One region of the Desulfobaculum senezii genome, then DNA from elsewhere that is predicted to be linked to it. Evidence: predicted binding sites of a transcription regulator. Region 1 holds the regulator's gene; each other region holds the start of a gene.
The links. The regulator sigma-54, encoded in region 1, starts transcription at its own class of promoters, with help from an activator protein. The targets are predictions, from matches to a motif close to CTGGCACGGNNNNTGCTT.
Positions count from the first base shown of each region.

Region 2: ACYQ2T_RS00615 (NifB/NifX family molybdenum-iron cluster-binding protein) is a predicted target of sigma-54. The motif match lies at 2,947-2,964, and genes of this name have one in related genera.
Region 3: flgF (flagellar basal-body rod protein FlgF) is a predicted target of sigma-54. The motif match lies at 4,763-4,780, and genes of this name have one in related genera.
Region 4: ACYQ2T_RS13150 (DUF5320 domain-containing protein) is a predicted target of sigma-54. The motif match lies at 3,136-3,153, and genes of this name have one in related genera.

Region 1 covers NZ_BAAHYU010000002.1:1,563,673-1,571,176, reverse strand. The annotation lists gene ACYQ2T_RS07820 (PTS sugar transporter subunit IIC) at 12-626, opposite strand; gene ACYQ2T_RS07815 (PTS sugar transporter subunit IIB) at 715-1,185, opposite strand; gene ACYQ2T_RS07810 (PTS sugar transporter subunit IIA) at 1,187-1,618, opposite strand; gene rapZ (RNase adapter RapZ) at 1,674-2,576, opposite strand; gene ACYQ2T_RS07800 (PTS sugar transporter subunit IIA) at 2,579-3,028, opposite strand; gene hpf (ribosome hibernation-promoting factor, HPF/YfiA family) at 3,025-3,582, opposite strand; gene rpoN (RNA polymerase factor sigma-54) at 3,689-5,143, opposite strand; gene lptB (LPS export ABC transporter ATP-binding protein) at 5,368-6,090, opposite strand; gene ACYQ2T_RS07780 (LptA/OstA family protein) at 6,092-6,595, opposite strand; gene lptC (LPS export ABC transporter periplasmic protein LptC) at 6,598-7,164, opposite strand; gene ACYQ2T_RS07770 (KdsC family phosphatase) at 7,161-7,504, opposite strand, start outside.
Region 2 covers NZ_BAAHYU010000001.1:140,019-147,522, forward strand. The annotation lists gene ACYQ2T_RS00610 (methyl-accepting chemotaxis protein) at 81-2,387, opposite strand; gene ACYQ2T_RS00615 (NifB/NifX family molybdenum-iron cluster-binding protein) at 2,975-3,316, shown strand; gene ACYQ2T_RS00620 (DUF2721 domain-containing protein) at 3,539-3,991, opposite strand; gene ACYQ2T_RS00625 (MetS family NSS transporter small subunit) at 4,487-4,579, opposite strand; gene ACYQ2T_RS00630 (sodium-dependent transporter) at 4,586-6,088, opposite strand; gene ACYQ2T_RS00635 (glycosyltransferase) at 6,512-7,504, shown strand, end outside.
Region 3 covers NZ_BAAHYU010000002.1:1,336,139-1,343,642, reverse strand. The annotation lists gene ACYQ2T_RS06850 (peptidoglycan DD-metalloendopeptidase family protein) at 1-176, opposite strand, end outside; gene ACYQ2T_RS06845 (flagellar basal body P-ring protein FlgI) at 177-1,274, opposite strand; gene ACYQ2T_RS06840 (flagellar basal body L-ring protein FlgH) at 1,375-2,070, opposite strand; gene flgA (flagellar basal body P-ring formation chaperone FlgA) at 2,098-3,123, opposite strand; gene flgG (flagellar basal-body rod protein FlgG) at 3,148-3,930, opposite strand; gene flgF (flagellar basal-body rod protein FlgF) at 3,948-4,724, opposite strand; tRNA gene ACYQ2T_RS06820 (tRNA-Gly) at 5,056-5,131, shown strand; gene ACYQ2T_RS06815 (ribosome maturation factor RimP) at 5,213-5,701, shown strand; gene nusA (transcription termination factor NusA) at 5,738-7,081, shown strand; gene ACYQ2T_RS06805 (YlxR family protein) at 7,096-7,374, shown strand; gene infB (translation initiation factor IF-2) at 7,352-7,504, shown strand, end outside.
Region 4 covers NZ_BAAHYU010000003.1:935,651-943,154, forward strand. The annotation lists gene ACYQ2T_RS13135 (histidine kinase dimerization/phosphoacceptor domain -containing protein) at 1-393, opposite strand, end outside; gene ACYQ2T_RS13140 (class I SAM-dependent methyltransferase) at 543-1,157, opposite strand; gene ACYQ2T_RS13145 (alpha/beta hydrolase family protein) at 1,407-3,017, shown strand; gene ACYQ2T_RS13150 (DUF5320 domain-containing protein) at 3,225-3,521, shown strand; gene ACYQ2T_RS13155 (FmdB family zinc ribbon protein) at 3,614-3,862, shown strand; gene ACYQ2T_RS13160 (nitrite/sulfite reductase domain-containing protein) at 4,078-4,716, shown strand; gene ACYQ2T_RS13165 (methyltransferase domain-containing protein) at 4,800-5,519, opposite strand; gene ACYQ2T_RS13170 (pentapeptide repeat-containing protein) at 5,893-6,474, opposite strand; gene ACYQ2T_RS13175 (nitrite/sulfite reductase domain-containing protein) at 6,924-7,504, shown strand, end outside.

The DNA of each region.
Region 1 (7,504 bases):
TGGTCTGGGGGTTAAAACGTCCCCAGCGCCGCAAGCGCGGCAATGCCGCCGGCAAGGACAAAGATAAGGGCATAAGCCTTGGCGGAGCGCAGGGACAGCAGTGGCCCAATGGAGGCGGCAATCCACAAATGCCCCCACGTAACAGCGTCCGCGGGCAAATGCAGGAAGCCGCGCATCAGGAAGAAATTCACGATGACGATAAGCACCAGAACGCTGGCCTCAAAAAACGCAAACGACAAGACGCCCATCTGCATGATGGAGCGCCTGACAAGGCGACCCGGCGCGTAGTCGCTGGGGCTGGCGCTCAGGCCGACCTGCGCCTGCAAGCTATTGTAGGAGGCGTTCTGGAAGTTCCTGTGCAGGTACTCCACCCGCGCCGCTATCCACCCAAGGGGCAAGCTGAAGAGCAATGGGAACACCACCTCGGCGGGCGTGGTGAAGCCAAAAAAGTGCACCAAAGTGAGCGCGGCAAGGTTCGCCGCCGCGGCATTGGGAGGTATAAACGTCCCTGCGGGGATGAGGTCGAGCCAGAACAGCTCAAAAAATGCGGAAACACTGAGGGCGAGGGTCATATCGCCGGTGACAAGCCCCCAGATGAGGCCCTGCACCATGGGGCGTTCAATGATGCCGACAGTGACGGCAAAACGCCCGAGAGAGCTCAGGGCAAAAAAAAACCGACCGCCACAACCGTGGCAATGCTCGCAAGCGGAGTTCCTACCATGTTCGTCTCACATGCACGGGTTCCGTCGGCACGCAGCGGAAGTCGAGTTCCACGCCGGTGGACGAGAAATAGCCAAGACAGTCGTTGTCTTCCTCGGAGAGGGAAACGTGGGCACACAGTTGCTGTTTGCCCGGTCCGTAGTGCAGGTTGCCAAGGTTGAGCACCCCAAAGCCGAGGCCATCTTCATGGGCGCGGCGGGCGTCCTCGCACGAGGCGAAGAGGACCAACACATCGGGGTCCGGGTCCGGCCCGAACTTGGCATGCATAAACGCGGCGAGCCCCGCCACGTCCACAAAACACTTCTCCACCCCGTGTGGGATGGCAAGCCCCATAATTTCCTGCCGCAATGGGTCGTGGGCCACGTCGTCATTCGCCACGACAATCCAGCGCGACTTGGTGAAGGGGAGCCACGTTTCGATAATCTGACCATGGATCAGTCTGTTGTCCACGCGCACCCAATACATCTTAGCCTTCCGCGACTTTGCGCCGCAGAATTTCGCCTGCGACGACAATACCCTGACAGCCGGCGCTTGCGGCTTCGCTGGCAAGGCTTTTCAGTTTCATGGATCGGGTACCAAGCACTTTGAGCAGCATGGGCAGATTCACGCCGGTGATGACCTCCAGCGGCCCGGAGCCCATAAGGGACAGGCTGAGGTTGGTGGGAGTGCCACCAAACATGTCGGTCAGCATCAGTACGCCGGCGCCTGCATCGACGCGCTCCACGGCTTCGCGCAGGTTCTGGAGAATTTCGTCCATCTCCTGATCCACGCCCACACCGATGGCTTCGCAGTATTCCTGCTCGCCAAGGATGACCTCGGCGGCATTCAGCAAATGCTCGCCGTACTCCGCGTGGGTGACGATGACCACACCGACTGTCTTGGTTGTCTTTTCGCTCATGATACCCGCTAGCGCGCCACTTACGGCGCGAATGGAATTTCGTCCTTCACCCGCCTCATTCGAGGTCGAGATGCCTGTGCTCAAGAAATACGGAATACTCTGCCTGACGCAGAGAGTCAAAGACGGCTTCGGCCACGGCGACGGACCTGTGCCTGCCGCCGGTGCACCCAATGGCAACCGTCAGCCTGTACCGCCCTTCCCGCGCGTAGCACGGCAGGACATAGTGCAGGAAATCAAGCTGTTTCTCAAGATATTCCCCGCCCTCTGGCGAGCGCAGGACAAAATCGGAAACCGCCTTGTCACGGCCCGTGAGGCTCCGCAGGGACTTTTCAAAATACGGATTCGGCAAAAAGCGCAGGTCAAAGACAAGGTCCGCGTCCGTTGGCACCCCGTGCTTAAAGCCAAAGGTCACCAAATACACGTGCAGGCCATAGCATTTGTCCTGCAGGAAATTCCATTTCTCCTGCAACGTGCGGCGCAGGTCGTGGATGGAATAATCCGAGGTGTCGATGACAAGCTCGGCCAAATCGCGCACCGGGGCGAGCAGGCGGCGCTCCTCCACAAGGGCGCGGTCCAGCCCAACGCCCTGCTCCAGCGGATGCGGACGGCGGGTGGCCGCATACCTGCGGCGCAGGACATTCTCTCCCGCCTCAATGAACACCACGCGCGGCTCCACGCCGCTTTCGGCAAGGATACCCCGTGTCTGTTCCCATTTGGCAGTAAAGTCCGAGTGACGCACGTCCAGCCCAAGGGTCAATCCTCGGTGGTACACTTCTTTCTGACGGCGAAACAGGTCCACGAATTCGGGGATGACATCCGGGGGCAACCCGTCCACGGAGACGAAGCCAAGGTCCTCAAAAACCTTCAGGGCAGTGGATTTGCCCGCTCCGGAAAGACCAGAGAGGATAATGACGGGAAAATCCGGCTCGGTGGCCGCTCCCGGCACGACAGGTTCCATGCTTAGGCTCCCTTGATAAGGCGGACCAGTTCGTCCTTATCGCCAGCCTCCAAGAAGGCCGTGCGGAACTTCTCATCCTTAAGGGTACGGGAGATGTGGGCAAGGATGCGCAGGTGCATCCCGGCCACCTTTTCCGGCGCAAGCACAAGGAAGAAGATGTGGCAGGGCTTAAAATCCAGCGCATCAAAGTCAACGCCCTCGCGGCTTCTGGCGGCAACGACGACGATGTCGTCCAGCCCCTCCAGCTTGCCGTGGGGGATGGCGATGCCGTCGCCGATTCCAGTGGTGCCGAGGGATTCCCGTTCCAGCAGGACGTCCTTGGCCTGTTCAGGGTCAATGCCCTGCACATGCTGCGCAGCCCCGGCCACAAGTTCGGCCAGAACCGAAGACTTGGTTCTGGCCGAAAGTTCAGGGAATATCAAATCGCTATCGACAAAATCTCCGAGCTTCATTCGTACATCCCGGGATCAATGAGGCCGTACTCGCCGGTCTTGCGGCGGTAGATGACATTGACCCGTTCGGTTTCAGCGTTGCGGAACACGAGGAAATCATACTTGAAGGTGTCCAGCTGCATGGCGGCCTCGTCGGCCATCATGGGCTTGGGCGTGTAGGTGTCGGCCTGCACGATGACAGGGCCGGATGCGGCGTCCATGTCCTCGGCGTCGAATCCGCCAAGGGCGGCGACGTCCTCCTGGCGCACGGTATCGCGCGCGCGGCGGCGGTCCTTGTCCTTTTCACGCATCTTGCGGACCTGTGCGGACATCTTGTCCAGCACAAGGTCGATGGAGGAGTACATGTCTTCCGATTCCTCAACGGCGGACATGTTCATATTGTCCCCGGCAAGCGAGACCTCCGCGATGTGGCGAAACTTCTCCACACTCAGGTTGATCTGCAACTCGGCATTGCCGGTATCGGCGTACTTGATCAGCTTTTCAAAGCGCTTGCGGGCATACTGCTTGAGATGGTCCGAAGGCTCGAAATTCTTAAAGGTCAAGCTGATGTTCATCGACGATCCTCCTTAACTGCTGGGGTTGGATCGAATACTCACCATAGAGGAAAGTGTACTTGCATTCAGCCTGAAAATAAAGGGTGTTGTCGCCGCTCCGCCCCTCCTAAAAGACCTGCTTGCGTTTGGAGGAGGACGGTATGCCGAGGGAGCTGCGATATTTGGCAACAGTTCGCCGTGCGATGTTGACCTGAAGCCGCCCTTTGAGGATCTCGGCGATTTTCTCGTCCGAAAGAGGCTTTTTGGTATCTTCCTTTCCGATGAGTTCCTTGATGTGTGCCTTCACGCTCTCGGAGCCGACCTGCGATCCGTCGTCCATACCGAGGGCGCTGTTGAAGAAAAATTTCAGCTCGAACACGCCATGGGGCGTGGACACATACTTGCTGGTGGTAATGCGGCTGATGGTGGATTCGTGCATCTCGATGTCATCGGCCACATCCTTGAGGATAAGGGGCTTCAGACGGGTCACGCCATGCTCAAAGAACCCACGCTGGAAGCGCACAAGACTCTCCATAACCTTATAGAGGGTCCGCTGGCGCTGGTACAGGCTTTTCATCAGCCACTGGGCGGAACGCAGGCGCTCGTGCAGGTATTCCTTCTCCGGCGCGCCGCGCCCATCCTTCACGGAATCAAGATAGAAATCATTGACCGTCAGCTGCGGCAAACCGTCGTCATTGAGCACGATGACGAAGTCATCCTCGTACTTGTAGACGTGCACATCCGGGCTGACGTACTGCGCCTCGCCACTGCCAAAGGCAGCACCGGGCATGGGGTCGAGGGTTTGCAGAAAGTCGAGGTATTCCTTGAGGCCTTCAAGGGTGAGGCGGAACTTGCGCGCCAGCGGCTTGTAGCGGCGCTTTTCAAGGTCCTCCAGGTGGTCGCTGACGAGGGAGTGCAGGATGGGGTCGTCGTAGCCGTTGACCTCCAGCTGCACAAGCAGACACTCGCGCGGGTCGCGGGCGGCAACGCCCACGGGGTCCATGCGCTGGACGCGGTGCAGCGTTTCCTCCACGGCGTCCACGGAGCACTTGGCTTCCTCGGCGATTTCCTCAACGGTGCTTTGCAGGTAGCCCTGCGAGCCAAGGTTGCCAAGGATGACCTCTGCGATGTTCACCTGCTCCGGCGTCATGTCCGAGAGGCGGATCTGCCATTCCAGATGCCCTTCCAGCGATGGCTTGGACGAAAGGCGGGCCTCAAAGGACAAGCCCTCCTCCGGGATTTCCGCTTCACGCGCCGAGGACTGCCGCCCCGTGGAAGAGAACTCCCCGAGGTAGTTTTCCCAATCCGCGCCCTGCATCGCGTCCTGATCGCCAACGCCATCGGCCATGGCTTCGCCGTTATCTACGGCTTCTGCCGACCGGGCGTCCTGCTCGGCCTCGGCCTTCTCCTGCGACGGCTCGACGGCGGCCTCCTCCAGAAGGGGATTCTCGAGGAGTTCCTGCTGGACCATGTCCACCAACTCCACGCGGGAGAGCTGCAGCAGCTTGATGGCCTGCTGCAACTGCGGTGTCATGACCAGTTGCTGAGAGAGCTTGAGTTGTTGTCGTAGTTCAAGTGCCATGTTGGCTTATGTCTTCTTGCGAAATGTTGGCGTTGCAGATTCCGTATCAGGCTGCCCCGTCAAAGGGGGCGGAAGTGCGACAGTGCCTACGGCATCTAAAAAAAATGGTGCTTGTGCGGACTTCGTTACCGACCGCACAAGCACCATGCCACATTCACAACAAGCTTGCAACCAAGACTGGCAAGGTTCTTGAATATAGGGATTTATATAGAATTTCCGGAAGGTTACAGGCAGAACGTCTCGCCAAGGTAGACCCGGCGAGCCTTAGGATCGGCACAAATTTCTTCCGGAGTGCCGCTCAGGATGATGCGGCCTTCGTAGACAAGGTAGGCCCTGTCGCAAATACGCAGGGTTTCGCGGACGTTATGGTCGGAAATGAGCACGCCAATGCCCTTCTCTTTCAGCCCGCGTACAATTCCTTGTATGTCATCCACGGCGATGGGGTCAATCCCCGCAAAAGGCTCATCCAGCAGCATGAATTTCGGATTCAGAATAAGCGCGCGGGCGATCTCGAGCCGCCTGCGCTCACCGCCGGAGAGGTGCATGGCCTTCTGGTCCGCAAGGCGCGTGATGCCAAGCTCGTCCAGCAGCTGGTCCGCGCGCCGCTTCTGCTCTGCGCTGTCCAGCCCGCTCTGCTCCAGAATAATCTCCAGATTCTGCCGCACGGACAGCTTTTTGAAGATGGAGCTTTCCTGCGGCAGATAGCTCATGCCGAGGCGGGCGCGCTCGTGCAGGGGCAGCATGGTGATGGCCTCGTCGTCAAGGTGCACTGCGCCGCCGTTGGGCTTGATGATGCCCGCCAGCATGTAGAACGTGGTGGTCTTGCCCGCGCCATTAGGGCCAAGCAGACCAACAACCTCGCCCTGCGCCACATTGACGGCGATATCCTGCACAACCTTGCGCTGCCCATAGATCTTGCACAGATCATTGGCTGAAAGGACACTCATGCTACTTGCCGCCCCCGTCAGCCGGGGTGAAGAAGATGGCTTCCACGGGTGCGTCGCCGCTTTCCACTTCGCTACGGTTATCCTTGAGCCACAGGCGGATAATCTTGCCGGCGATGCTATTTTCGCCATCCTTGAGCACGGGCTTGCCGGTGAGGGTCAGCAGACCATCTTCGGCGGTGTACACAGCCTTGCGGCAGGTGCCGGTCTTGCCCTCGCGCTTCAGGCGTACGTTGCCGGTGGCGACAATTTTCCGGATGGTTCCGGGCGTATCCGGCGTATTGGACGGGGTGAGGTGCACTGTCATCTTGTCGGACCAGATTTTCATATCCGGCCGGGTGACGAGCACATCTCCCGTAAAGACGACGGTCTTGCCGCTTTCGTCGTAAACGGTTTTCTGAGAGGTGATTTTGGTCGGTACGGTATCGGCGGCCGCGGCAAAGGCCAGCGAGGCCGCTACGAGCACACCCGCAAGAGCGAGTGCGGCGGTGCGTGCAAACGTCTTCAAGGCTACTTCTCCCTGCCCGGGGCGGCCATGCCGTCCATGACGGACTCCACGCCCCCGGTGGCGGTGATGACATTGGTGGAAAGATCATAGACGACTTCCGGCGCGCGGAGGGTCATGCCCTCGCGCACAATGCGGACATCCTCGCGGAGTGTGATAATCCGCGCCTCGCCGTCATAGTTCAGACGCTTGGAATACACTGTGGTATCGCCACTTGTCACGACAACTTCGGGCCACAATTCCGCAGAACCCGTCGCCTGATCAACGCGCCCCTTGGGGGCAACGATATGCACAGGCTCGCGGCCCTCCTTGGTCCAGTCGATGACGGGAGCCTCAACCGTGATGCGGCCGTCCTGCTTTTCGTAGTCGGCGCTCTCGGCCTTGAGGGTCCACAGGGAGCCGTCACCGGCGCTGCGGGTGAGTTCCACGCCCTGCATGGCCATATCCACAGGCGGGGCGGTGATGGGCACATCATCCACAGATGCGCCGCTCCCGCGCCAAATGATATAGGCCCCGCCAAGCATGGTCACAAGGACCAGCACCGCGACAAGGAGCATACGCGCTCTGTTCATCGCTGTTTCCACTCCGCCCACAGGATGTCCAGCTTGCCCTGTGCATCAAGGATAAAGCGGATGGCGTCGCGCACTGCGCCGTTGCCGCCCCGGCACTCACTGACCCACACGGCCATGTCGTGAATTTCGGGCTGGGCGTTGGCCACGGCCATGGGCAGGCCCACGTTGGCCAGCGGCCCGGCGTCCACCCAATCATCACCAAGGTAGGCTACCTCGTCCATGGTAACGCCATGGGTATCGCAAATCTTCTGGAGCAGCGGAATCTTGGCCGTGTGGCCCGCGTAGTAGTCCTTGATGCCCAATTCGCGCACGCGCTTTTCCACGGCTTTGGACTTGAGGC
Region 2 (7,504 bases), on a different contig from region 1:
GTGCATGATCGGCACGTTGTCTATGCTAAAAAAGGGCCGAGTGTCCACTCGGCCCTTGTGGTGAAGAGGGGAGATGCGCACTACTGCTTCACGGAAGCAATCATTTCTTGCAGGTCGCTGGCCAGTTGCGCCAGTTGCGTGACGGATGTGGAGGAGTGCCCCATGGCCTCTGCGGTTTCTCCGGCAATACGGTTGATGTCGCCGGCGGAGTGGCTGATTTCTTCGCTGGCGGCGGACTGTTCCTCGGCCGCGCTGGCGATGGACTGCACCTGCGCGGTGGTTTCTTCCACCATGCCGCGGATGGATTCAAGGGCGGCCACGGCGTTGGCGGTGTGGGCGGAGATGCCTTCCATCACTTGCTGGGAGCGGTGCATGCCGTCCACAGTGGTGGCGGTGCTGTTTTGAATGGACTTGACGGCGTGGCCGACTTCCTTGGTGGCGGACATGGTCTTTTCCGCCAGCTTGCGGACCTCGTCCGCCACCACGGCGAAGCCGCGCCCGGCTTCACCGGCGCGGGCGGCCTCAATGGCGGCGTTGAGGGCGAGGAGGTTGGTCTGGTCTGCAATGTCCTCAATCACCTGCACGATGGTGGAGATGCCCGCGGCCTGCTCGCTGAGGGCCTGCATGGAGGTGTCGAGGGACGCAAAGTCCGAGGTGACTTCCTCGAACCCTTCGATAACGGCGGTGATGACCTCGGTGCCTTCCCCGGCGGTGGTGCGGGTGCGTTCGGCCACTTCGGCGGCGCTGGTGGCGTTGCGCGCCACTTCCAGCACGGAGGCGTTCATCTGCTCAATGGCGGCTGCGGCCTCACTGGCCATGTGCCGCTGCTCCTGCGCCCCGCGGGAGGACTGCTCCACCTGCGCGGAGAGCTCTTCGGAGGCAGAGGCCACCTGAGTGGACACGGACGAGGCGCGGGAGGCCACATCCGCGATGACGGCGCTTTGCTCCTCAATGGCGTGCTGCTGCTGGCGAACTTCTGTGAGGTCGAACCACATGGTCATGGCGCCGGTGCTGGCGCCGTTCATGTCGTGAATGGGGGTGGACACCACGGAGTAGACGCGCTTGTCGCCCTGCTGCGTGACGAAGTCCATTTCGTTCGCAATCTGCGTATTTTCCTTCAGGGCCTTGCCGAGGACGGTGGGGCGCGAGGCGTCGCCAAAGGCGAACTCGCCGGTGGTCATGCCGTGGAAGTCCTCGGGCGCGCCTGTGCGGCCTACGGCGTCCACCATGGCGGCATTCAGGAAGGTGATGCGCTCGGCGGTGTCGGCCACGGCGCAGGGCATGGCAATGCCGCCGAGAATGCCCTGTGCGTAGGAGAGTTTGCTTTTCAGTTCCTCGGTCATGGCGGTGATGTGGCTGGCGAGGCGCGCCGTTTCGTGGGTGAAGGACCCGGTGAGCGTGGCGCTGAGGTCGCCGGCGGCAACGCGTTCGGAAAAGGTGTTGATGGCGGCAAGTGGGCGGACCACAAGGCGGCGGAACAACACGCCCATGACGATGATGACGAAGAGGATGGCCGCCGCGCCGATACACAGCAGAACGTTACGAATGGCAGTAACCTTCACAAGCAGTTCGGCCTTGGGGGCGTTGAGCAAAACGCTCCATCCCATGCCTTCTGCGCGGCGGAAGACGCCGAGCTTGGTGACGCCGGCGAAGGTGTATTCCGTGGTGCCGTTGCCTACGTTTTGAATCTGCTGTTCCAAGGCGCTGCCGCGCGGGGCGTTGAACATGAGGGCCGGGTCGGGGTGGGCGATGGTGCGCATGTTTTGGTCAAAGACGATGGGGTAGCCATTGGTGCCGATGGTCAGGGACAGAATGTCGTTGGCGGCAAACCTGTCCCAGTTGGCGCAGACGAGAATGCCGCCCACCAACTCGCCGCCGCGCGTGACGGGCGCGGCAATGTTCATCACCGTGGCGCCGGTAAAGGGCGAGGGCGTAAGGTTCTTGTCCACAAAGGCTTCGTCGCCATTGGCGATGCCGCTGAAATAGGGCTCGTCCTTCACAATTTTGCCGCGGAGCTTTTGGCCGTTGGCATCAAAGCCGGAGACGACCTTGCCGTTGCGGTTGAAGAGCAAAACGGTGTCCAGCCTGTCGTTGGATTTGACGATGTCGCGCAACTGGCTGTTGACGATATAGGCGGTGTCGCGCACGGCGGCGTTCATCATGCCGCGCTGTCCGGCAAGGCTGCTGGCGATGGACACGCCTTCCCCTGAAAAGTCGTCAATCTCCTGCACGAGGGAGTCGGCCAGCTTGTTCATAAACGCGGTGTTGTTCGCCAGCTCCAGCTGATAGATGGCGTGGTTCGCGTACAGGACAATGGCCGCGACGGACAGCCCCACCACCACGACGACTGCCAGAATAAATTCCGTTGCTATGCTCTTTATCTTCACGACTCTGCTCCGTTGCTCTGCCGCGCGGCTTCTCTGCGCGGCAACCATCAAAACCGGGTGCGCCGTGCCCCCCACGGCGTGGCGCGATGTGTGGCCCGGATGTTTGACGGGTTGCGCTCGTCTCGTATGGCAAGCGGGTTATGTGTTGTGCAGTCCTCCAGAACATGTGCCCAGTGCGTCGTTGGTGCGGTGGCGCCGTCACCAGCATGCTGCGGATGAAAATCGCATCGCCCGTCTCCTCATCCGTTTGCGTAAAACGATGTTCCTTGTGCAGGGGATATCGGCAGGTTACGCGTTTTTTGTTAGGAGAGCGTTTACTTTGTGGTTTTGGATAAACGCCCGGTGCGGATGCGTCAATAGTGCTTTGCTCCAAAACGCGCTGGCTCCGGTGCTAGATTGGGATTGCCCCATATTGTTGCGTACGAAACGGAATGTGGCACACCGCTGAATATCCCCGTGGGGCGCGGAAAAAGACAGGCGGCGCATTTTGCGCCCTGTTTGCGGGGCCATGCGGCGGGCTTGAATGAGAAAATGGCGAGAAAACAGGATGTTTGAGCCTGTGGCACTGGCTTTGCTATGTTCCGGGCATGAAAACATACACACGATTTGCCATTTGCAGTGCGGGGACCACGCGCACAGCGCGTGTGGAGCCGGTGGTTGGGCGCGCCGACTACTTTTATATTTACGACACCGCCACTGGCGAGGAAACCGCCGTGCCCAATCCCCATAGGGACGAGCAGGAGGGCTGCGGCGTCAATGTGGCGCGGACGCTGGCGGAGCAGGGCGTGGAGGCGGTCTTGGCGGGCAATTGCGGCGCCAAGGCGGCGCGCGCCCTGCGCGAGGCGGGCGTGAAGGTCTCCTACCCCTTTACGGGGACGGTGGATGACGCCATTGCCGCCTTTACGGCCCTGATGCGCGAGGGCGTGTAGCCTAAAGCTGGCGGCGGAGTGGAAAACAGTTGCAACGCGGAGCGCGTGCGCGGCCATATTGCGCCGCTGCGCGCGTTTTGTGCGTGGCGCGCGGTGAACGCGCGGGGCAAGCGCCGCGTCAGCTGGGCAGATATGGACAGAAGAGGCGCGGGCGCGTGGGGCGGCTATGCCGTCGCAAGGGGCGCATGGCGCGCCCCTTTGCGTCAGACAAAGTCTTGGGCGCTACGTGTCGGAAGACGCGGCGTGCGGGTGCAGCTCAACCTGCAGGGAGTTGAGCGTCATGCGGATGTCGCACAGGAAGAAGACCATGGAAAAGACCAAGCAGATAATGGCGGCAAAGAACATGGCTTCAATGATGTTCTGCAACTGAAGCTCCACCACAAACGTGGCAAACAGGCACAAGATGATGACGCTGACAAAGAACACGCTGGACAGCGCAAGGCTGATGGCGGTCTGCAACACGCGGCAGCGCTTGAACAGCAGGTCAATCTGCTTGTGGAGCAAAACGGCTTCGGACTCGGATGCTGTCTTCAGCCTGTCCTGCAGGACGTGGATGCGGTCGATGGGTCGGCCTATCCGGTTGGTCATGGAAAGGACAATCAGTCCTACGCCCGATATCAGCACGCAAGGGCTGATGCAGGCTTGGAGGACACGTGTCAGTGCCTCGATGGTCATGTGTATCTCCTTAGGGTGGTAGTAGAGCGCTCGACCTCGCATGAGCGCAGCTTGGCGGCTTACGCCTCCGCCGCTAGGGGGTCAACGACGGCTTTGGGCGGCTACGCGCAAAAGCGCGCAACCTGCCACTGCCAGCGCCAGCCAGACGCACAACAATCTGAGTGTATCGCATGCGTATGCGCTTTTTCTGCCGCAGAGGCGAAAACGCCATGCAAAAACGTATAAAACCCATACGCTCGCCTTTGCAAGTGGCGCGAAATTGGGCGGCGTGTGGTGTTGTGTGTCGTCTGTGCGACTGTATTGTCGTGCCGGCGCATTGCCGTTTGGGATGAGTGGGCGGCCTGTACGGAGCGCCTTGGGGTCTGTTTCAGCAGGCGCCCCGCTCCAAGGGGGCATGAAAAACGGCGCGCGGTGCGCCCTTGCCGCGCTTCGCGCATAAAAAAAGGGAGAGCGCCCTCAGGCACTCTCCCATCCATTGCAGTAGCGAAAGGGTCGCTATTTCTTCATGGCCTTTTTCAGGCAAAGGGCGGCGCCGCCCCACGTGATGCCAAGGCCGATGACCATCATGATGATTGCTCCGGTCGTCATATCTTTTTACCTCTTGAGGGAGTTGTCGGTGTAGCCAATGTAGCCTGCGGGGCTGGTCTTGGCCTGCATGGCGATGCCGATGACCACGGTGGCCGCAAAGACGAGCCAGCCGAAGGACACGATGCTGATGAGCGAGTAGCCGCCGTACAGGGCCTTCAGGTCGCCAACGAGGTTGGTGACGAAGAGGAAGCCCAGCATGGGCACGGTGACGAAGCGCAAGCACACGCTCCAGACCGTACCAACATAGAATTCGGAGTTGCGGTTCACGTGGTCGCGAACCACATCAAGGTTGCACAGCCACGTGATGAGGAAGATCTCCACAACTGCGCCGCCCATGATGCCGAAGTTGTTGATGAAGTGGTCGACAATGTCGAGGATGAGCAGGCCCGCGCCGGAGCAGAACACCAGCGAGACCACAAAGCCCGTGCCGCAGATGATGTTGACGGTCTTGCGGCGGGTCCATTCCATTTTGTCCATGAAGGCCGAGATGCAGGCCTCAACAATGGAGATGTGCGAGCTGATGCCGGCCATGGTCAGCGCCAGGAAGAACAGCGTGCCAAACACGGCGGGCATGGGCATCAGGTTGATGGCGGTTGGGATGGTGATAAAGGCCAGTCCCACGCCGCCGGACACCACTTCGTTGACACCAACGCCCTGCTTGGCGGCCATGTAGCCGAGGACGGCAAAGATCATCACGCCGGCGGCCATGGAGAAGCCACAGTTGATGAACACCGTCATGCAGGCGTTATTGTTGATGTCGGACTTCTTGGGCAGGTAGCTGGAGTAGGCGATCATGATGGCAAAGCCGATGGACAGGGTGAAGAAAATCTGTCCGTAGGCGGCCACCCAGACCTTATAGTTGCTCAGTGCGCTGAAGTCGGGCTTGAAGAGCCAGTTGAGGCCTTCATTGGCGCCGGGCAGGGTCACCACCCGGAAAATCATGACCATCAGCAGGATGAACAGCGTGGGCATCAGCACCTTGACGGCGCGCTCAATGCCAGCCTTCACGCCGGAGATGCAGGCCGCCCACGTTACGCCCCATGCGACAATGGTGGCAACGAGGATGATCGGCCGCAGGCTGCCCAGTTCAAAGGGCGAGCCCGTCAGCGCGAGGAATTCGCCAAAGAAGAAATCCTTGGGCGCGGTTCCCCATGCCTGCGTGACGGCAAAGCCGGTGTAGGCGATGGACCAGCCAATGATCGCCACGTAGTACACGGCGATAACAGCGGCAACCAGCACCTGCATCCACCCCAGCCACTCCCACTTGGGATTGATGGCGGCAAAAGTTTTGGGAGCGCTGCCGCGGAATTTGTGGCCAAGGCCGAATTCAAGGATCATGAAGGGGATGCCAGCAGTCAGCATGGCAAAGATGTACGGAATCAGAAATGCGCCACCGCCGTTTTCATACGCCATGTACGGAAAACGCCAGATGTTGCCGAGGCCGATGGCGGAGCCGACGGCCGCGAGGATGAAACCGATCCTCGAACCCCACTGTTCTCTTTCAGTCATTATTCACCTTCCCTATGCGATTAGGTTCTGCTGAACCGGGAGAGCCCATTGCATACCCCTGAGGTGTGCAACCCCTTTTGGGTTCGTCTCGGTTCGTTATGCACCGTCGGGGCACGGTGCCGGTTTTGTTGAGAAAGCTCCCTCCCAAGTGGAACTTTTCACAACGAAACCACAGTCCTGAAACCCCGATTGTGGATAAGCATTGCTGAATACCCCTGTTGATGCACAAAGTCTAGAGACAAATTCACATTACAGGGTCACTTTTGCCAGAAAACGCCCATAACAGGCGACTTTTGCGCCCGTTTTGGTCTGGTTCTGGCGCAAAATGCGTCGTTTTGCTCCGGTGATCGGGGATGGCGCTGGCAGTGTGTGAACCGGCGTGTTCAAAGTGCTTTTTTTATAGTAGAAAAGCAGCAGGAATGTATGCCCAGACTCTGTACTCTCTGCACGGGAGGGCTTGTGGTCACGTCCTGCGCGAATGTGCTTTCGAAAGGGAAAAATGGCTGTTCCCAGTACCTGTTGCCGGTTGCTGGGCGCGATGTGGTGCCCGCTGTTGCCACGGCGTTGTCCCTCTATGATGCGTGGGGCGTGTGCCCGACGTTTTGGGTGGATGACGGCGCGGCGGCGGATGTGCTGGCGCGGATTTTTCCGGGCGGCGTACGGCATGTGACGTCGCCCCTTCCGCCCCCGCGGGAGATGGCCGCAGACGCCCCGCGCGGAGCTGTGCGGCTGGTGCTGACGCCAGGACTGCGCGCGTGCGGTGCGCCGCCAACAGCGCCGGGCACTGGCGGCATGGAACTTTCCGCTGACGGGGGCGGCCCTGCGGCGTGGCTGTGCCGTGGCGGCGGCGACGCGTGGGAACGCGCGCCGCGCGGGGCGCTCTGCCAGCCCGAGGCCGTTTCCGACGACGCCTGTTTTGTGGACCACCGCGACGCCGCCGTGGTCATGAACGCCATGGTCGCGCCGCGCCGCACCCTTGGCGCGCCCATTCCCATAGAGGCCCTGCGCGGCGCGCATCGGGACTGGGCGGACCTTGTCCGCCGCGCGCTCCTCGCCATCCACCGCAAGGCCCCGGACTTTTTGGGGGTTGGCGTTCCGCCCGAGTGGCTGACCCACGAGCATGTCCTTCTTGCCGACGACAGGCACCCCATGCCCCTGTTGCGCGTTCCCCAACTGCCCGTACGCCTTGACGGCACATGGGTGGCCTATGTCCCCAAGGTCCACTGTCCGCCGTCTGTGGTGCACCCTGCGCAAACGGGCGCGCCGCCGTATGCGCTGAATGCCCAGCCAGGGCCGCCGGTGGCGCAGGAGGCCCGCGCCCTTGCCGACGGGGGGGAGGCGGCTCGCGCCATCCGCCTGCTGGACGCCGCCCTTGCGGCCAACCGTCACGACCGCGCTGCCGTGCTGACCTTGGCG
Region 3 (7,504 bases), 230 kb from region 1:
AGCTTATTGATGAACACCGCCTCGAAGCCCTCGCATGCCTTGCGGAGCTTCTTTTCTTCCGTCTCGCCGGTGGCGAGCTGGCGCCGCAACTGATCCAGACCCAGCTTACGCTTCAGCGCTTCGCTCTGGTCGGCCTGCATCATGGCGGCTTCGGCATTCAGCTTCGGGCCTACCATTTAGATGACCTCCAATTCCGCGTGCAGAGCGCCAGCGGACTTGAGCGTGCGCAGGATGGAGATAAGGTCGCGCGGGGTTGCGCCAATGGAGTTCAGGCCGTCCACCAGTTCCTGAAGGGTTGCCCCCTCCATGAGCATGAGGCGCTTGTTCTCTTCCTGCACGGCGATGTCGGTCTGCGGTGTAGCCACGGTCTCGCCGCCGCCAAAGGGCGCTGTGGGCTGGGACACGTCCTGTCCCTCGCGCACCACAATCTGCAGGCTGCCATGGGCCACAGCCACCTTGGACAGGCGAACGTCGCGCCCAAGCACCACGGTGCCGGTCTTTTCGTCCACCACAACCTTGGCCTTGCCCTGCGGGCTGACTTCCAGATTCTCAAGGGATGCCATCAGCGGGACGAGGTTGCCACGGAACTCCTCGGGAATGGCGAGTTTGATGGTGGCGATATCATCGGCGCGGGCATACTCCTGCCCCATGGTCTGGTTGATCTTCTCAACCACATCCATGGTGGTGGAAAAATCGGGGTTGTTCATATGCAGAACCATTTCGTCCTGCGTGTTGAACTTAAAGGGCACGGCGCGCTCCACTGTGGCGCCGTTGGGGATGGCTCCTACGGTGGGGATGTTCTTCTGCGCGGATGCGGCCTGTCCGTCAACGGACATGCCGCCAAGAACCATCGGCCCCTGCGCCAGCGCGTAGATTTTGCCGTCAATGCCCTTGAGCGGCGTCATCAGCAACACGCCGCCAAGCAGACTGCTGGCGTCGCCAAGGGACGACACCGTCACATCAAGCTGGGAGCCGGGACGGGCGGAAACCGGCATCTTGGCCGTCACCATCACCGCGGCCACGTTCTTGGGCTGGAGGGTGGCGCTGTCTACGGCCACACCCATCTTTTCCAGCATGTTGACCATGGACTGGATGGTGAAGCGCGATTTCTTCTTGTCGCCGGTGCCGCTCAGACCAACCACAAGGCCGTAGCCCACCAGCTGGTTGGAGCGCACACCTGCAAAGGTGGCCAAATCCTTCAAACGCACGGCCTCGGCCTTGGCGGGCCACAGGCAGCTTCCCGCAGCCAGCACAAGCGCCAGCGCAAACGTCATAATGTGCACCAGTGTCCTGTCGGCAGGACGGCGCGGAATCTGGCGGTGTGCGGTAATGCCTTGGTTCATGTCTCTCTCCGGTTTCTCGATGCGAGCGCGGCTAGAAGGGCCACGCATTATCCAGCAGACGGGTCAGCCAGCCGGGACGCTGCTTGTCGGCAAGCACGCCCTGACCGTAGTACTCAATCTGCGCATTGGCGATGTAGTTGGACGTGACGGAGTTGTCCGGGCGGATGTCCTTGCCGCGCACGAGTCCACGAACCACCAGTACCTGCGTCTCGTTATTGACCTTCACCTGCCGCGCGCCTTCAATCTGCATCAGGCCGCCGGGCATCACGCGGACCACGCGCGCCGCCACTGTGGCGGAGACGTTGGACGTGCGGCTCGTCTCGCCCGTTCCTTCAAAGGTATTGGCTACGGTGCCGCCAACGATGGGCGTCTCGCCCACGTTACCGATGCTGCCCACGCCGGGAAGCTCCGCCTTGGAGCGGCCCCAGAAGCCGGTGATGTTCATGCTCATGGTCGAGTCGCGGTCCGACGTGGTATCGGCGGTGTGCTTGCCGTTGGACGTCTCGACGATGTTCACCTGCACAATGTCGCCAACGCGGCGGGCGCGGTTGTCCGAGAACAGGAACCCCGCGTCATCCGGGCTGTACAGCGAGCCGGGGTTCACCTCCGGCGGCGGCGCCTGTTCCATGGGCCTGTTAAGCACGGGCATGGGCTGGCTGACTTTCTGCTGCGGCGTGCACCCAAACAGGGCAACAACGGCCAACAGGAGTATCACGTTCTTTCTCATTGTCTCCTTCCTCCATATTGGGCCGTGCTAGCGCACGACCACAGAACCGCCGTCGCGGACGACGCCGGACACCTCGCGGTTGCTTTGCAGATTGCGCACCACGATGGTTTCGCCGAAGCGGCCGTCCTCAAGGGCCTTGGCCGTCACGGCAAGCTGAATGTTCCGCCCTTCAAAAAGCAGCGTGACCTTGTCCCCGCGCGAGACCAACGGCACATCGTCGAGAATCTCGGCGTAGATGACCTGCCCTTCGCCCACGGAGCGCATCACTCGCACGCCCATGGTCTTGCCGTCCCACGGCGCGTTGCGCAGGTAGGCCACGTTCTTGCGCATGAAGGTCACCTTATCCGGCGTCACGGTTTCGCGGCGGTTCAGCGGCTTGGCCGCACACGCCACGGAGCGCCATGAGTCCACAAACGCGGTACCCGTCATGCGGCGGCACAGCCGCCCGTCCATGGTCATCTCCAGAATCTGCAGCGAAAGACGCCCCGGCTCTATATCGCCGGTGATCTCGTACTTCAGCGTATTCTGGCTGTCGCTCAGGAACACATAATCCGGCAGGCGGTAATCCCGCAGGGAATTCTCGCCGGGCATGGCCTTCAGCTTGGGCGTCAAGGTTTCGACGATGCCCTTGATGAGTCCATCGCGCCGCACCAGCCTGCCGCCCTTCTGGACCACGAGGCGACCGGGCAAAATGCACAGTTCGCCGTAGTCCTCAAGGTAGTAGTCCATGATGCGCTGCAGCTTTTCACGGGGGATGCTGGTCTGGTCGCCGCGCTCACGCGGGGCCTTCCACAATTCCGTGGCCGCCAGCACCTTCCACTCATCGGGCTTCAGGTTGCCCACGGGGGACGCAATCTCGCCAAGACGCACGACATCGCCCTGCACCACTGCGGCGTCCCGGACGGCGATGCGCCACGTTGGCCGCGTCTCCCCGGCCTGCGCCACGGCAACGAACAGCCAGCACAGCACAACCAGCGCCCCAATAAGGGTCGCCAGCACCGGAGCAAAGTCCGACAGCCTGCGTCCTGCTGCGGTGTCGCGTGTCATATTCATCGCATCCTCCTTGGCTCGGTCATGCTATCGCTTCAGCTGGTTGGCAATCTGGAGCATCTGGTCCGAGGTGGTCACAGCCTTGGAGTTCACCTCGTAGGCGCGCTGGCCAACGATCATCTGCACCATTTCGTCAACGATTTCGACGTTGGACATTTCAATGAAACCCTGAGCGACGGTGCCAACGTTGTCCTCGCCCGGGGTGCCTTCGGTGGCGTCGCCGGATGCCTCGGTCGGCAGATACAGGTTCTTGCCGATGCTGTTGAGGCCTGCGGGATTGACGAAGGTGTAGAGCGGGATATCCGTTGCCGCCAGTTCCTCGCCGTTCTTGTCCAAGGCCGCCATATGGCCCTTGTCCGTGATGACGATGTTGGCGGTGTCCACCGGCACGGTGAACTCGGGCTGCAGGGTGTAGCCGTTGGCCGTCACAACAGTGCCCTCGTTGTCCAACTTGAACGCACCGGCACGGGTGTAGGCCTGCTCACCGTTCATATCCACCTGAAAGAAGCCATCGCCCTCGATGACCATGTCCAACGGATTGTTGGTGTTCTGAAAGTCACCCTGGGTGAAAAACTTGTGTACCGTCGTGGGTTTGACACCCATACCAACCTGCAGGCCGGTGGGGGTGAAGCCGCCGCCGTCGGTCGGGGAACCCGCCATTTTGAGGTTCTGGTACATCAGGTCCTCGAACTCCGCCCGGCTCTTTTTAAAGCCAATGGTATTCACGTTGGCGAGGTTGTTCGAGATGACGTCAATGTTGAGCTGCTGGGCGACCATGCCCGTCGCGGCCGTCCATAAGGATCGCATCATGGTGAGTAGCCTCCTGATCAGACCTTGCCGACCTTATTGATTGCGTTGGAGTCCGTCTCCTTCGACGTGGTGATAACCTTCTGATAGGCCTCGAAGGAGCGCTGGGTTTCGATCATCTTGACCATTTCGGTCACGACCTCGACGTTGGGGGCCTCGAGGTAGCCCTGTGCCACCTGCGCCTCCAGTGCCGGTTCTTCAACGGCCTGACGGTCGGGGTGGATTTCGAAAAGGTTCTGCCCCACCTTGCGCAGGGCGGTCAGGTTGCTGACCGTGGACAGCTGGATGGCGTCCAGCGCCTCGCCGTCGGCGAAAATCTGACCATCCGCCGTCACGCTCAGGCGCGTGCTGGGCGGCACGGCAATGGGGCCGCCCTCGCCGAGGAGCTGATGCCCGTCCGCGTTGACGATGATGCCGTCCGGCCCCACGGTGAAGTGGCCGTTTCTAGTGTAGTAGTCGCCGTTGTCGTTGCGGACCTTGAAGAAGCCCTCGCCCGAGATGGCAAGGTCCAGCGGGTTGTCCGACTTCTTCATACTCCCCTGACTAAAATCAATGCGCGACTCCGCTATGCGGACTTTTGACAGATAGTCCGGTTCCGGGAAAAGCGGCTTGGAACGGACGTTCAAAACCGGTTCCCGAATCACGTCATGAGCGAAACGAACGAACACGTCACGAAAGGCCATCCGGTCGCGTTTGTAGCCGGTGGTGTTCACGTTCGCCAAATTATTGGCGATGGTGTTCATGCGGTGCTCTTGGGTCAAAGCCCCGAAAAGCGCGCTATACATACCGTCTTGCATTTTTCCGCCTCCTTGGCGCGAGTTTCCTGTGCCTAGAGAAGCAAGTACCGCGCCAAAAGGAATTCGGTATGCCACAGCATTTTTCTGCGTCTGCGCCGGCGCGCACCAAAGCCCGCCGCATGAGAACCATTCTCATACGGGATTTCTCTTTCAAAAGGGTTTAACCCTGTTCTATATTATGGTAATTGATTGCGTGTTGGCGGCTGCGCCCACGCAAAGCCGTCCGTGAATCCGGCATTTTTTCTGCGCGAGGCAAAATCAAAAATTACCGGATTTTACCCTGGACGCTTGACAAGGTGCCTCAATTTGGTATTTCGTCTCGTTCCGAGGCGCGGGTGTAACTCAGCTGGTAGAGTACAAGCTTCCCAAGCTTGGAGTCGCGAGTTCGAACCTCGTCACCCGCTCCAGAACTTCTAACCCCTCGGATCTATTCCAAAATGAGACGAGTGGACCTCGCGGTCCACTTTTTTTTTCAGGCAGATCACACTATGAACACACATCTGATTCAGGAACTTGATGACCTGATCAGGCCCATGGCTGAAGCACAGGGCCTGTGGTTGTGGGGCATCGACCTTGCGGGCAACGACAACCGCTCCGTCCTGCGCGTGTACGTTGAAACAGACGACGGCGTCACCATCGCCGAATGTGCACGCCTCTCCCGCGACCTCAGCGTGGCCCTTGACGTGGAAGACCTCATTCCAGGCAAGTACACCTTGGAAGTCTCCTCGCCGGGACTGAATCGCAAGTTTTTCTCTGCGGACCAGATGGCTGCCTACGTGGGCCAGGATGTGTCCGTTACCCTGCTGGAGCCTCTGGAAGGCCAAAAGGGATATACCGGAAAGCTCGTCTCCGTCGATGGGCAGACCATTACCATTAATGATGGGACAGATGCACTCTCGTGCAACTGGGACGAGATTAAGAAGGCTAACCTCCGCTATGCGTTTCCGGAACCCGGCGCCAAGGGGAGAAAAGGCTAGGACTTCAATCGGCAAGCCGAGCTTGGAGGTTTTTCCATGAGTATGGAACTGAAAAAAGCCATAGAACAGATCAGCAAAGACAAGGGCATCGACCGCGACCTGCTCGTCGATACCCTTGAAGAAGCCGTTCGCTCCTCCGTCGTACGCAAGTACGGCGATGACATCGACATCGAAGTCAGCCTCAATGAGGAAACCGGCGAAATCGAAGTATATCAGTTCAAAGCGGTTGTCGCAGAGGTCAACGACCCGGCAACCGAAATCACTATCGAAGACGCACAGGAACATGATCCCGGTGCGCAGGTTGACGACGAGCTGGGCTTCCGCCTGAACGTCGAAGACCTCGGACGCATCGCCGCCCAGTCTGCCAAACAGGTGATCATCCAGCGCATGCGCGACGCAGAGCAGGAAATCATCTACGAGGAATACAAGGACCGCGTCGGCGAAATCATCAGCGGCATCATCCAGCGCCGCGACAAGGCCGGCTGGATCATCAACCTTGGCAGAACGGAAGCCCTTCTGCCCAAGGACCAGCAGATTCCCAGAGAGCGCTACAAGCGTGGCGACCGCGTGCAGTGTTACCTCACCGAGGTACGCCGCGAGGGCCGTGGCCCGCAGGTCATCGTGTCCCGCTCCTGCCCGGAGTACATGTCCGCCCTCTTCAAGAGGGAAGTGCCCGAAGTGGCAGACGGCACCGTGCGCATTCTCGGTGTCGCCCGCGATCCGGGCAGCCGCGCCAAGGTTGCCGTCCAGTCCAGCGACAGGGACGTCGATCCCGTGGGCGCATGTGTCGGCATCCGTGGCTCGCGCATCCAGAACATCGTTCAGGAACTGCGCGGCGAACGCATCGACATTGTCGTGTGGAGCCCGGATGTAGCAACCTACGCTGTCAACGCCCTCTCCCCCGCCGTTATCTCCCGCATTACGGTGGATGAGGAAGAGAACATGCTTGAAGTCGTCGTGCCCGACGATCAGCTCACGCTGGCCATTGGCCGCAAGGGGCAGAACGTCAAGCTGGCCGCGCGCCTCTTGGGTTGGAAGATCGATATCTTTACTGAGTCCCGCTACGGCGACCTCCACGCAGAGCTCCAGCACCTGGAGCAGATTGCCAGCGTGGCCGAGGTCCCCGTGGAAGAGTTCCTTGCCGCTGGCTTTGATTCCGTGGACAAGCTGGATTCCGCAGAGGATGAAGACCTGCTCTCCATTGAGTCGCTGTCCGAATCCCAGATCGGTGATGTCCGCTCCGCTATCAACCTGCTGCGTTCGTTCCAGGCTGATGAAGCCGAGGGCGACGAAGAAGATGAGGTATCGGCGGAAGAGTTCGCCGAAGTCGCAGCCGCAGAAGGTGACGAAGTCACTGAGGAAACTCCCGAAGAGGAGTAACGGATGTCCGTCCGATGACGGATGCCGTATCGAACACGATGGAAACACGGAACAGACATGTCCCCGTACGCCGGTGCGTTATTTGCGGCCGGCGGCTCCCGAAGCACGAGCTTACGCGCTATGTCCGCTCGGACGGGGACACGCCTGCCCTCTTGCGGGACGAAACGGGCACACTGCCCGGCCGAGGGTATTATCTCTGTTCCGATGCAGACTGCGGCAAGCGGTTTCCCAAATACAAGGGCTGGCGCAAGAAAAGCCAGGGGGTTAAACATGGAAGAAAAATTTCGGGTTAAAGACATATCAACGGAGCTCGGGGTTACGAACAAGGATCTGCTGCACGCATGCCGCGAGCTCGGTATCCAAGTGAAGAGCCACATGAGCACGTTGACCGCCGACGAGGTGGCGACCGTTCGCTCCAAGATG
Region 4 (7,504 bases), on a different contig from region 1:
AATGGACATGTCCTGAATGGGTTTGGTCACATAGTCCCACGCGCCAAGGCGCAGGGCTTCGATGGCGTCGTGCAGAATGCCCGTTCCGGAGACGACGATGACGGGCGTTAGCGGCGATTCACGCGTGACGCTGGCCAGCACGTCCAGTCCATCCACCTCCGGCATGCGCAGGTCCACCAAAATGAGGTCCGGCTGTTTATTGCGGAAGACGTCCAGACCAACGCGGCCGTTTTCGGCTTGCAGGACCTTGTATCCACAGTCCTCCAGAAAAGCCTGAATGCTTTCCCGGATCATGGCCTCGTCGTCAATGGTCAAAATGGTGATGCCCGCGGCCTGTTCAGGGGGGAAAATGTCGCTTGCGGGCGTGGTGGACGTCATATCGGAGTCGCTCATCCTGTGTGCTCCTTGCGCGGTTGAAGACGAAGAACCTCAAGCCGGACCACGGAGTTATATGCGCCAGAGTCTACTGCATAGTGAAGAATGGAGTCAAAGCGTTTGTGGATGGCGGGCCTTCTGGGGCGCGGCCGGGAGCATGCGGCGCCTTACGGCTCTACGCGCGTGATAAGGGCGTGCAGCCAGCGCTGGTGGCTGCGGCCGGGGCGCGTATCGGGCGTGGTCCACACCCGGTCAAGGCGCAGGGTGGGCTGGTCCTCCACAAGGCGGCGCATTCTGTCCTCGTCGCAGCGGGAGAAAAACAGCGTTCCGCCACGGGCCATGCCTTCGTCCGCGCCATATTTGAAGGAGACATACAGCGTGCCGCCAACAATAAGGGCGCGTCCCAGCCGCTCCAAGGCGGTGGGCAGGTCCGCATGGGGCACATGCAGCAACGAGGCATTGGCCCACACGCCGTCAAAGGCCTGCTGCCACGGAATGTCGTGAAAGGCGATGTGGTGCACCGGCAGGCCCGTGTGCGCGCGGGCTTCGGCCACCATGCGGGCGGAGGCGTCGCAGGCCGTGACATCATGTCCGCGCCGCAGGAAGACGAGGGCGTCGCGCCCGGAGCCGCATCCGGCGTCCAGTATGCGCGCTGGGCTTGGCAGGGCGGCGAGAAACGGCTCCCACGCGTGGGAGAGGTCAAGGTCTTTGGTCTCGGCCGTGAAGGTCTTGGCGTTGGCGTCGTAGTAGTCTGTGACGTTTTTGTGGATGCGGTGGTTCATTGGCGTCTCCTGCGGGTCAGCATAGTGGCCCGGATTTGGGGAGGCAAGGGCTGACTATGGCGTGCGCGGCGGCTGGGGAAGCTGGGCGCGGGTGGCCGCGAAGGGGCAGGATTTTCGCGGCGCGTGGCGCAACGGCGTGCAACATATGAAGATACTGCGCTTTATGCCGCTCTGGAACTGGTGTAGACTGGAGGGACCCGCGCCGGGTGCGGCATACCGCCGCGCCGCGCGCCGTGAAGGAGCGGCTGGATGCGTTGGCTTCGGATACTCTGCGCCGTGGCGTCCACGGCCCTGCATGTGACGGTGCTTGCCGCCGCCATCTGGCTCGCTGGCGTGGAGTTGCGGCTTATTCCCATGCGTCCGGACGTCTACACCGTGGACATTGTGGACCGCGTGCCGCCGCTGGTGGCCGAGGTCCAGCACCCTGCGACGCCGCCCGTTCCGCCGCCGCCAGAACCGCCTCAGGAGCAGACCACCGCCCATCCGGCGAAAAAACCCGTGACGGCGACGCCGCCACAGCCCCAGACACCGCCGCCCGCGCCGCGTCCGGCGGCGTCTTCCGAGCCCTCTGCGCCGCCATCCGCTCCGGCATCTGATCCCCCATCTGGCCCTCCAGCTGTTCTGCCGGATACGGGGCCGCCGCAGCCCAGCGCTCCCAAGGCCGTGAGCAGCCATGGCGCCGCGTCTGCACCTCCGCCACCAAAGCCCGCCCCTTCACAGCCCGCACCAGATGACGGGCCCGCCATGCCCGGCGCCTACACCGACGAGGATGGAACCGTGCATGTAGGCGGCCTGCGCGGGTTTGCGGGATTCGCCCAAACCTTTGCGCTGGAGCGCTGCGGCGCGGATACCTTTGTGCCCGGCGATTATTTCGGCCACTACCACATGGGCGGCGAGCGTTTCGTCAGCATCATTGACGGCCGCGACGCCTTTGACGCCTTCTTGTTCTACGACTCGCAAACCGGGCTCTTCAAGGCGCTGCGGCGCGATGGGGAAATGGTTTTTGCCTACGGGGCCGACTTTTTGCCCGAGGAACCTGTGGAAGGCGTCGTGACCATCCTGCCCAAGAAGGACAGGTACAACAATCCGCTCATCAAAAAGCCCGCCCAGCTGATGTGGATGCCGCCGGATCCGCCCATGGAATACGGCACACGCATTACCTTTACGGAGGAGCCAATCACCATCACCAATGAGGGAGTGCGGCTTCAGGGCACCATCGTGCGCAGGCCGGATGTGCCCATTCGCGCGGCGTTTGTGCTGGTGCACTGTGAGCATTGCACCCCGCAGGAATCGGCCCTGTCCATGGCGCGTCTGCTGGCCCTGCGTGGGTGCGCGGTGCTGGTGTACGACGGGCGTGGATGCGGCGGGTCGGACGTGGTGACGGGTCCGCTGACCCGGGCGCATCAGGTGAGCGACGCCCTCGCGGCGCACAGCGCCCTGCGCGCGGCGATGGAGTTGTCCGAATCCCGCGTCGGGCTGTGGGGTGACGAGGGCGGGGCCGAGCTGGCCCTGCTGGCGGCGAAGAAACTGGAGCAGGGCTTTTTGGTCTGCTCCCTTGTGACGCGCGGCCCAGCCCGCCGCACCGGGCAGGTGACATTGGCGCCGGAGGGGCTGAAGGTGCCGTCTTTGTGGCTTTGCGCCGGGCCGGACCCAGCGCAGTCGTGGCGGGAGTTGCGGCGGCGCCTTGGCGCGGTGGATGGGGCGTCGAGCCGTTTTGTTGCCCTTGGGGGGCTGCAGGATGCGGCGGCCCATCCGGAGACCGTGCTTCCTTTGCCCCTCCGGTATGGCGCGGCGTTTACCGGCTGGAGCGATAAGCAGGGCCTGCCGCGGCCCGTGTCGCGCCGGGTGCGCACCAAGTAAGGGGAGGGGCGCAGAGTACGCCGCCTTGAGGCTGGTGTAGGGCGAAAAATGCGCCTTGTCCTCGGGGTGAGGTGACTGTTGCTGCGCATAGTCGCCTTATATAATAGGAAAACATCCTGTGGCATGCCTTGTGCTGTGGAGACAGGAAGAAGAAGCGCATGGACGCGTTTCTTCCCCATGCAGTCACAACAGCAAAGGAGGAACGCTATGCCTGGGTTCGATGGAACAGGTCCTCTTGGTCAGGGACCGCGCACTGGCGGCGGTTTCGGGCGCTGTGGCTCGGCGGGGCCTGCTGGCCCTACGGGCGGCGCGCCTCGCGGTATGGGACGCGGCTGTGGCCGTGGTTTTCGTGGTGGCATGGGCGGCGGCCGCGCCATGGGGCGCGGGAGCGGTTGGGGCGGCGCTCCGGCAGGCTCGCGCGCCGCGCTGGAGCAGCGCCTGAGCGCGCTGGAAACCGAGGCCGCCACCCTGCGTCAGGCCCTGCGCCGCGAGGGCGACGACTAGCCCCCATCCCGCGCCGACGCGCGCGGGGAAACGTCTACACAATTCGCCCGGAAGCAGGTCCGCTTCCGGGCGCAGAGTTCAGGAGGGAAAGAATGCCGATTTATGAATACAAGTGCCCGTCGTGTGGCAAGGTCTATGAGGCATTGCAGATTGGGGACGCCCCGGTCCAGCCGTGCGAATTCTGCGGCGCTGAAGGCGGCGAGCGTCTGCTGTCCACCAGTGCCTCAAGCGTTGGGCGCAGCACATCCCGCACGCCGGATGCCGGCGGGCACGGGTGCTGTGGCAGTCGTCCTTCGGACAAGGGCTGCGTGCCCGGTTCCTGCTGCGGCAAGGTCCACTGACCAGCGGCGGCCATCATCTTTTGCGGCCCGGAGTCCTGCGGACTTCGGGCCGTTTGTGCGTCTGGATAGCCCTGTGCGAGGGGGGATTTGCGGTTGCAGTGCGCCGCGGTTTTGGGCAGAGTGCACAGCTCGGCGCGGCACTGCCGCGCCTTGGCAATTTCCCAGAACTCCATGCCCGCAAGCCCTGCGGGACACATATTTCAAGGAGAATCCAGATGTCTAACCTCCCCGCGAGCTGCATTGCGCAGCGCGATAAGGAGACCTACGCCGTGCGCATCACCCCGCGTTCCGGCGTGGTGACCCCCGATGAACTGGAAGCCGTGGCCAAGGTTGCCCGCGAGCATAATGTGCCGCTGGTGAAAATCACCTCTGGCCAGCGCTTTGCACTCATCGGCCTGAAGGAAGAAGCCGTTAATCCTGCCTGCGAGGCCCTGCCCTACAAGCTGGCGGGCCACTACGTGCAGGCTTGCCCCGGCAATGCATGGTGCAAGTTCGGCACGCAGGATTCCCTCGCCATGTCCGACGCCATCGACCAGCGCTTCTCCAGCGCCGCAGTGCCCGCCAAAATTAAGTTTGGCGTGTCCGGTTGCCCCATCTGCTGCGCCGAAAGCTATGTCCGTGACATTGGCCTTGTTGGCAGCCGTAAGGGCTGGACCATCGTCCTCGGTGGCAACTCCGGCAGCCGTGCCCGCATCGCCGACGTCCTCACCGAGGGCCTCAGCACCGAAGAGGCGCTGGACTGTATCGACCGTTTCCTCGACTACTACCGCGAGAACGGCAAAAAGAAGCAGCGCGTCGCCCGCTTCGTGGAAGCCCACGGCATTGACGCCATCCGCGAGGCCCTCGGCCTCTAGTCAGCCCCGCGCTGACCACCCCCGTATGAAAAAGGCGGGACCGCTCCTGAGCGGTCCCGCCTTTTGTTGTTGTGGTGGGGATGTTACGAATTGAAAGTCCCGCATGCTACAATACGAGAGCGTAACATTGGATGAAAACGACGAATGTACCACGAAATGTTATGAACAGTTTTGAATGAGTTGTCTTGAGTGCAGACAATCTCGTCAATAGATATGTTCGCGCGAGTCATGACTTTGGCAAGTGTGAATGGGGTGAACCAATACCTATGGTCTGTATTTATAGCTTCTGTACCTTTCCATGCGTTTCTAAAATTTTTATAGTGAAACGCATTAGGAACTGTAATGATGATTTTCTCTGCAATTGGGCCAATGCGATTTTTGAGTCGAGTCAAGAAAGACACGGGATCGTCGACATGCTCCAGGATTTCGCCAAGGATGATGTAGTCCCATTCCTCTTCAAAAAGAGCAGGAAAGTCATCAGTGAAAATGTCACCCGCATATATGTCTGAAATATTGTACTGGTCTTTGACAAATTCTGTCGCTTCTTCATTGATGTCGATTCCAATGCATCGGGTAGATACTTCGCATATATTTTTGTGAAGCCAGTTCCCTTTCTCCATTTTTTCTGTGATGACTTCTGCATTGTGGTCCGCAAAGCCTAAATGGATAACTTTTTTTCCTTTGGACTTTGAAAGAATATATCCGATACGAGTCTCTTTGCCTGCAGGAGAAGAATAAGCGAATTTTCGATGTGTTGCGAATTTCTCACCGCAAAGGTATTTAAAATCTTCTATAGAAAACATTGGTGTGTCCATTTGGTTTGGCAACGATGAATTGCGCGTTGTGAATTGGTAAAACGTGAAATATGTTGCGATGTTCAAGTATGGATTAGTTGTACAGAAAGCTTTCAATGGAAAGGGTCGTGGATGAGTTTTGTGCAGTGAGGCTAGAGCGTTTGAGTGAAAAGTGTAAAATTATAGCAAAAAAAAATAATAGGCGAGATGCGTTTTACTCGTCAAGCGCAATGGTCAAAAGCTAAATCAAATTTGTCTAGCAAATAGCCGTTGGTTGAAACTGTACGATGCAAATTCGTATGCTAGGGGAAGGAAGGTGTTTGTATAAAATTGAGAATGATTCACCGGGAGGAGTGAGAAAATGTTGCACATCAGGCCAAATCTACACAAGCGTAATGTCAAAGTTGCGCAGCAGAGAGACGGCCTCGGGGAGGGAGAATTTGGCTTTGGTGATGGTGTTGTCCTCGGCGCTGATGAAGTAGTTTCGGGCCGTGGTGAAGTCGGTTTTGTAGAGGTTGGCGTTACTAAAGCGGCAGCCCTCAAGGTCGCAGTCTTCGAAGCTGGCGAGGGAGAGGTTGGTATTGGAGAAGGTGCCGCCCCGGAAGGTTGAGCCTGTAAAGCGCATGCGTTGCAGGTTCATATTGGCGAAGGAGGCCTCGTCCAGCAGGCAGTCCGTAAAGCTGGCCCGGAAGAATCCGCCGCATTCCCCCCAGTTGATGCCAAGGAGCTTGCAGTCCTTGAACACGCCGTCCACCATCCGCGCCCCGCGAAATTCCGCCAGCGTCATGTTGCACCGCTCAAAGCGGCACTTCTCAAAAAAGCTGAACCGAAGGCTGGCCGTCTGGAGGACGCAGTCCGTAAAGGTGCAGTTGTAGAATTCGATTTCAGAAAGGTCCGCATCAGCGAAATCCTCACCCTTGAAGCGGGTGCCAACGTATTCGCCTTCGGGAAGTGCTGCGGGCATGCTGTGCTCCATGGCGCTGAGTGTCTGTGGGCGTGGCGAGTGAGGATACGTCCGCCGTCCGGGAAACTCAAGAGGCCACGGCGAAGTGGCGTGACGCCAGCGGCAGGTGGCGCGGCGGGGGAGTTGCCGGCGTTGGCGGCTGGGGATTGGCTGGTTGGTCTGCGTTGGTGGCCCGCAGGGCGAGGCCTGTAGGGCAAGCGCGGGAGGGCGATTTCGTATGTTTGGCTGTGGGCGCAGGGAGGCGCTAGGTCGCGTCGTTCCGGGCTCAGGGGGGGGGCGAAGCGAAAGGAATGTGTCTACTTTTTTACAGTTATTTAAGTGATATAGCCGTTGCTCTGATGCCTTGCCTTGGGCAGACTGTGTGGTCTGAGTGGAGAAGTCAGTGGGTGCCGAGAGGCATAACGTCCTATCCGCAGAAGGCTGCGGCAGACTGTTTCAAGGAGGCCAAAATGTTCGAACTCCCGAGCGGTTGTGTCAAACAGCGAGACAAGAAGACCTACGGTGTGCGGGTAACGCCGCCAGCGGGAATGCTCACCCCCGACGATTTGGAGACCGTGGCGCGGGTGGCCCGCAAGTATGCCGTCCCTGTCCTCAAAATTACCTCCGGCCAGCGCCTGACGCTTATCGGCCTCAAGGAGGACGACGTCGGCCCCGTGTGCGACGAGTTGCCCTTCAAGGTCGCAGGGCACTACGTTCAGGCCTGCCCCGGCAACCAGTGGTGCCAGTATGGCGTGCAGGACGCGCTGGAGATGGCGGCAGAAGTCGAAAAGCGTTTCTCCTGCGCCACGGTCCCGGCAAAGCTGAAGCTGGGCGTGTCCGGATGCTTTATCTGCTGCGCGGAAAGCTACGTCCGGGACCTTGGGCTGGTGGGCACCCGCAAGGGCTGGACCGTGCTCGTTGGCGGAAGCTCAGGATGCAGCGCGCGGGTTGCCGACGTGCTGGCGGAGGAACAATCCGCCGAGCAAGCCCTCGACCTCATCGCCCGATTCCTCGACTACTACCGCGAAAACGCCCTCACCATGCAGCGCGT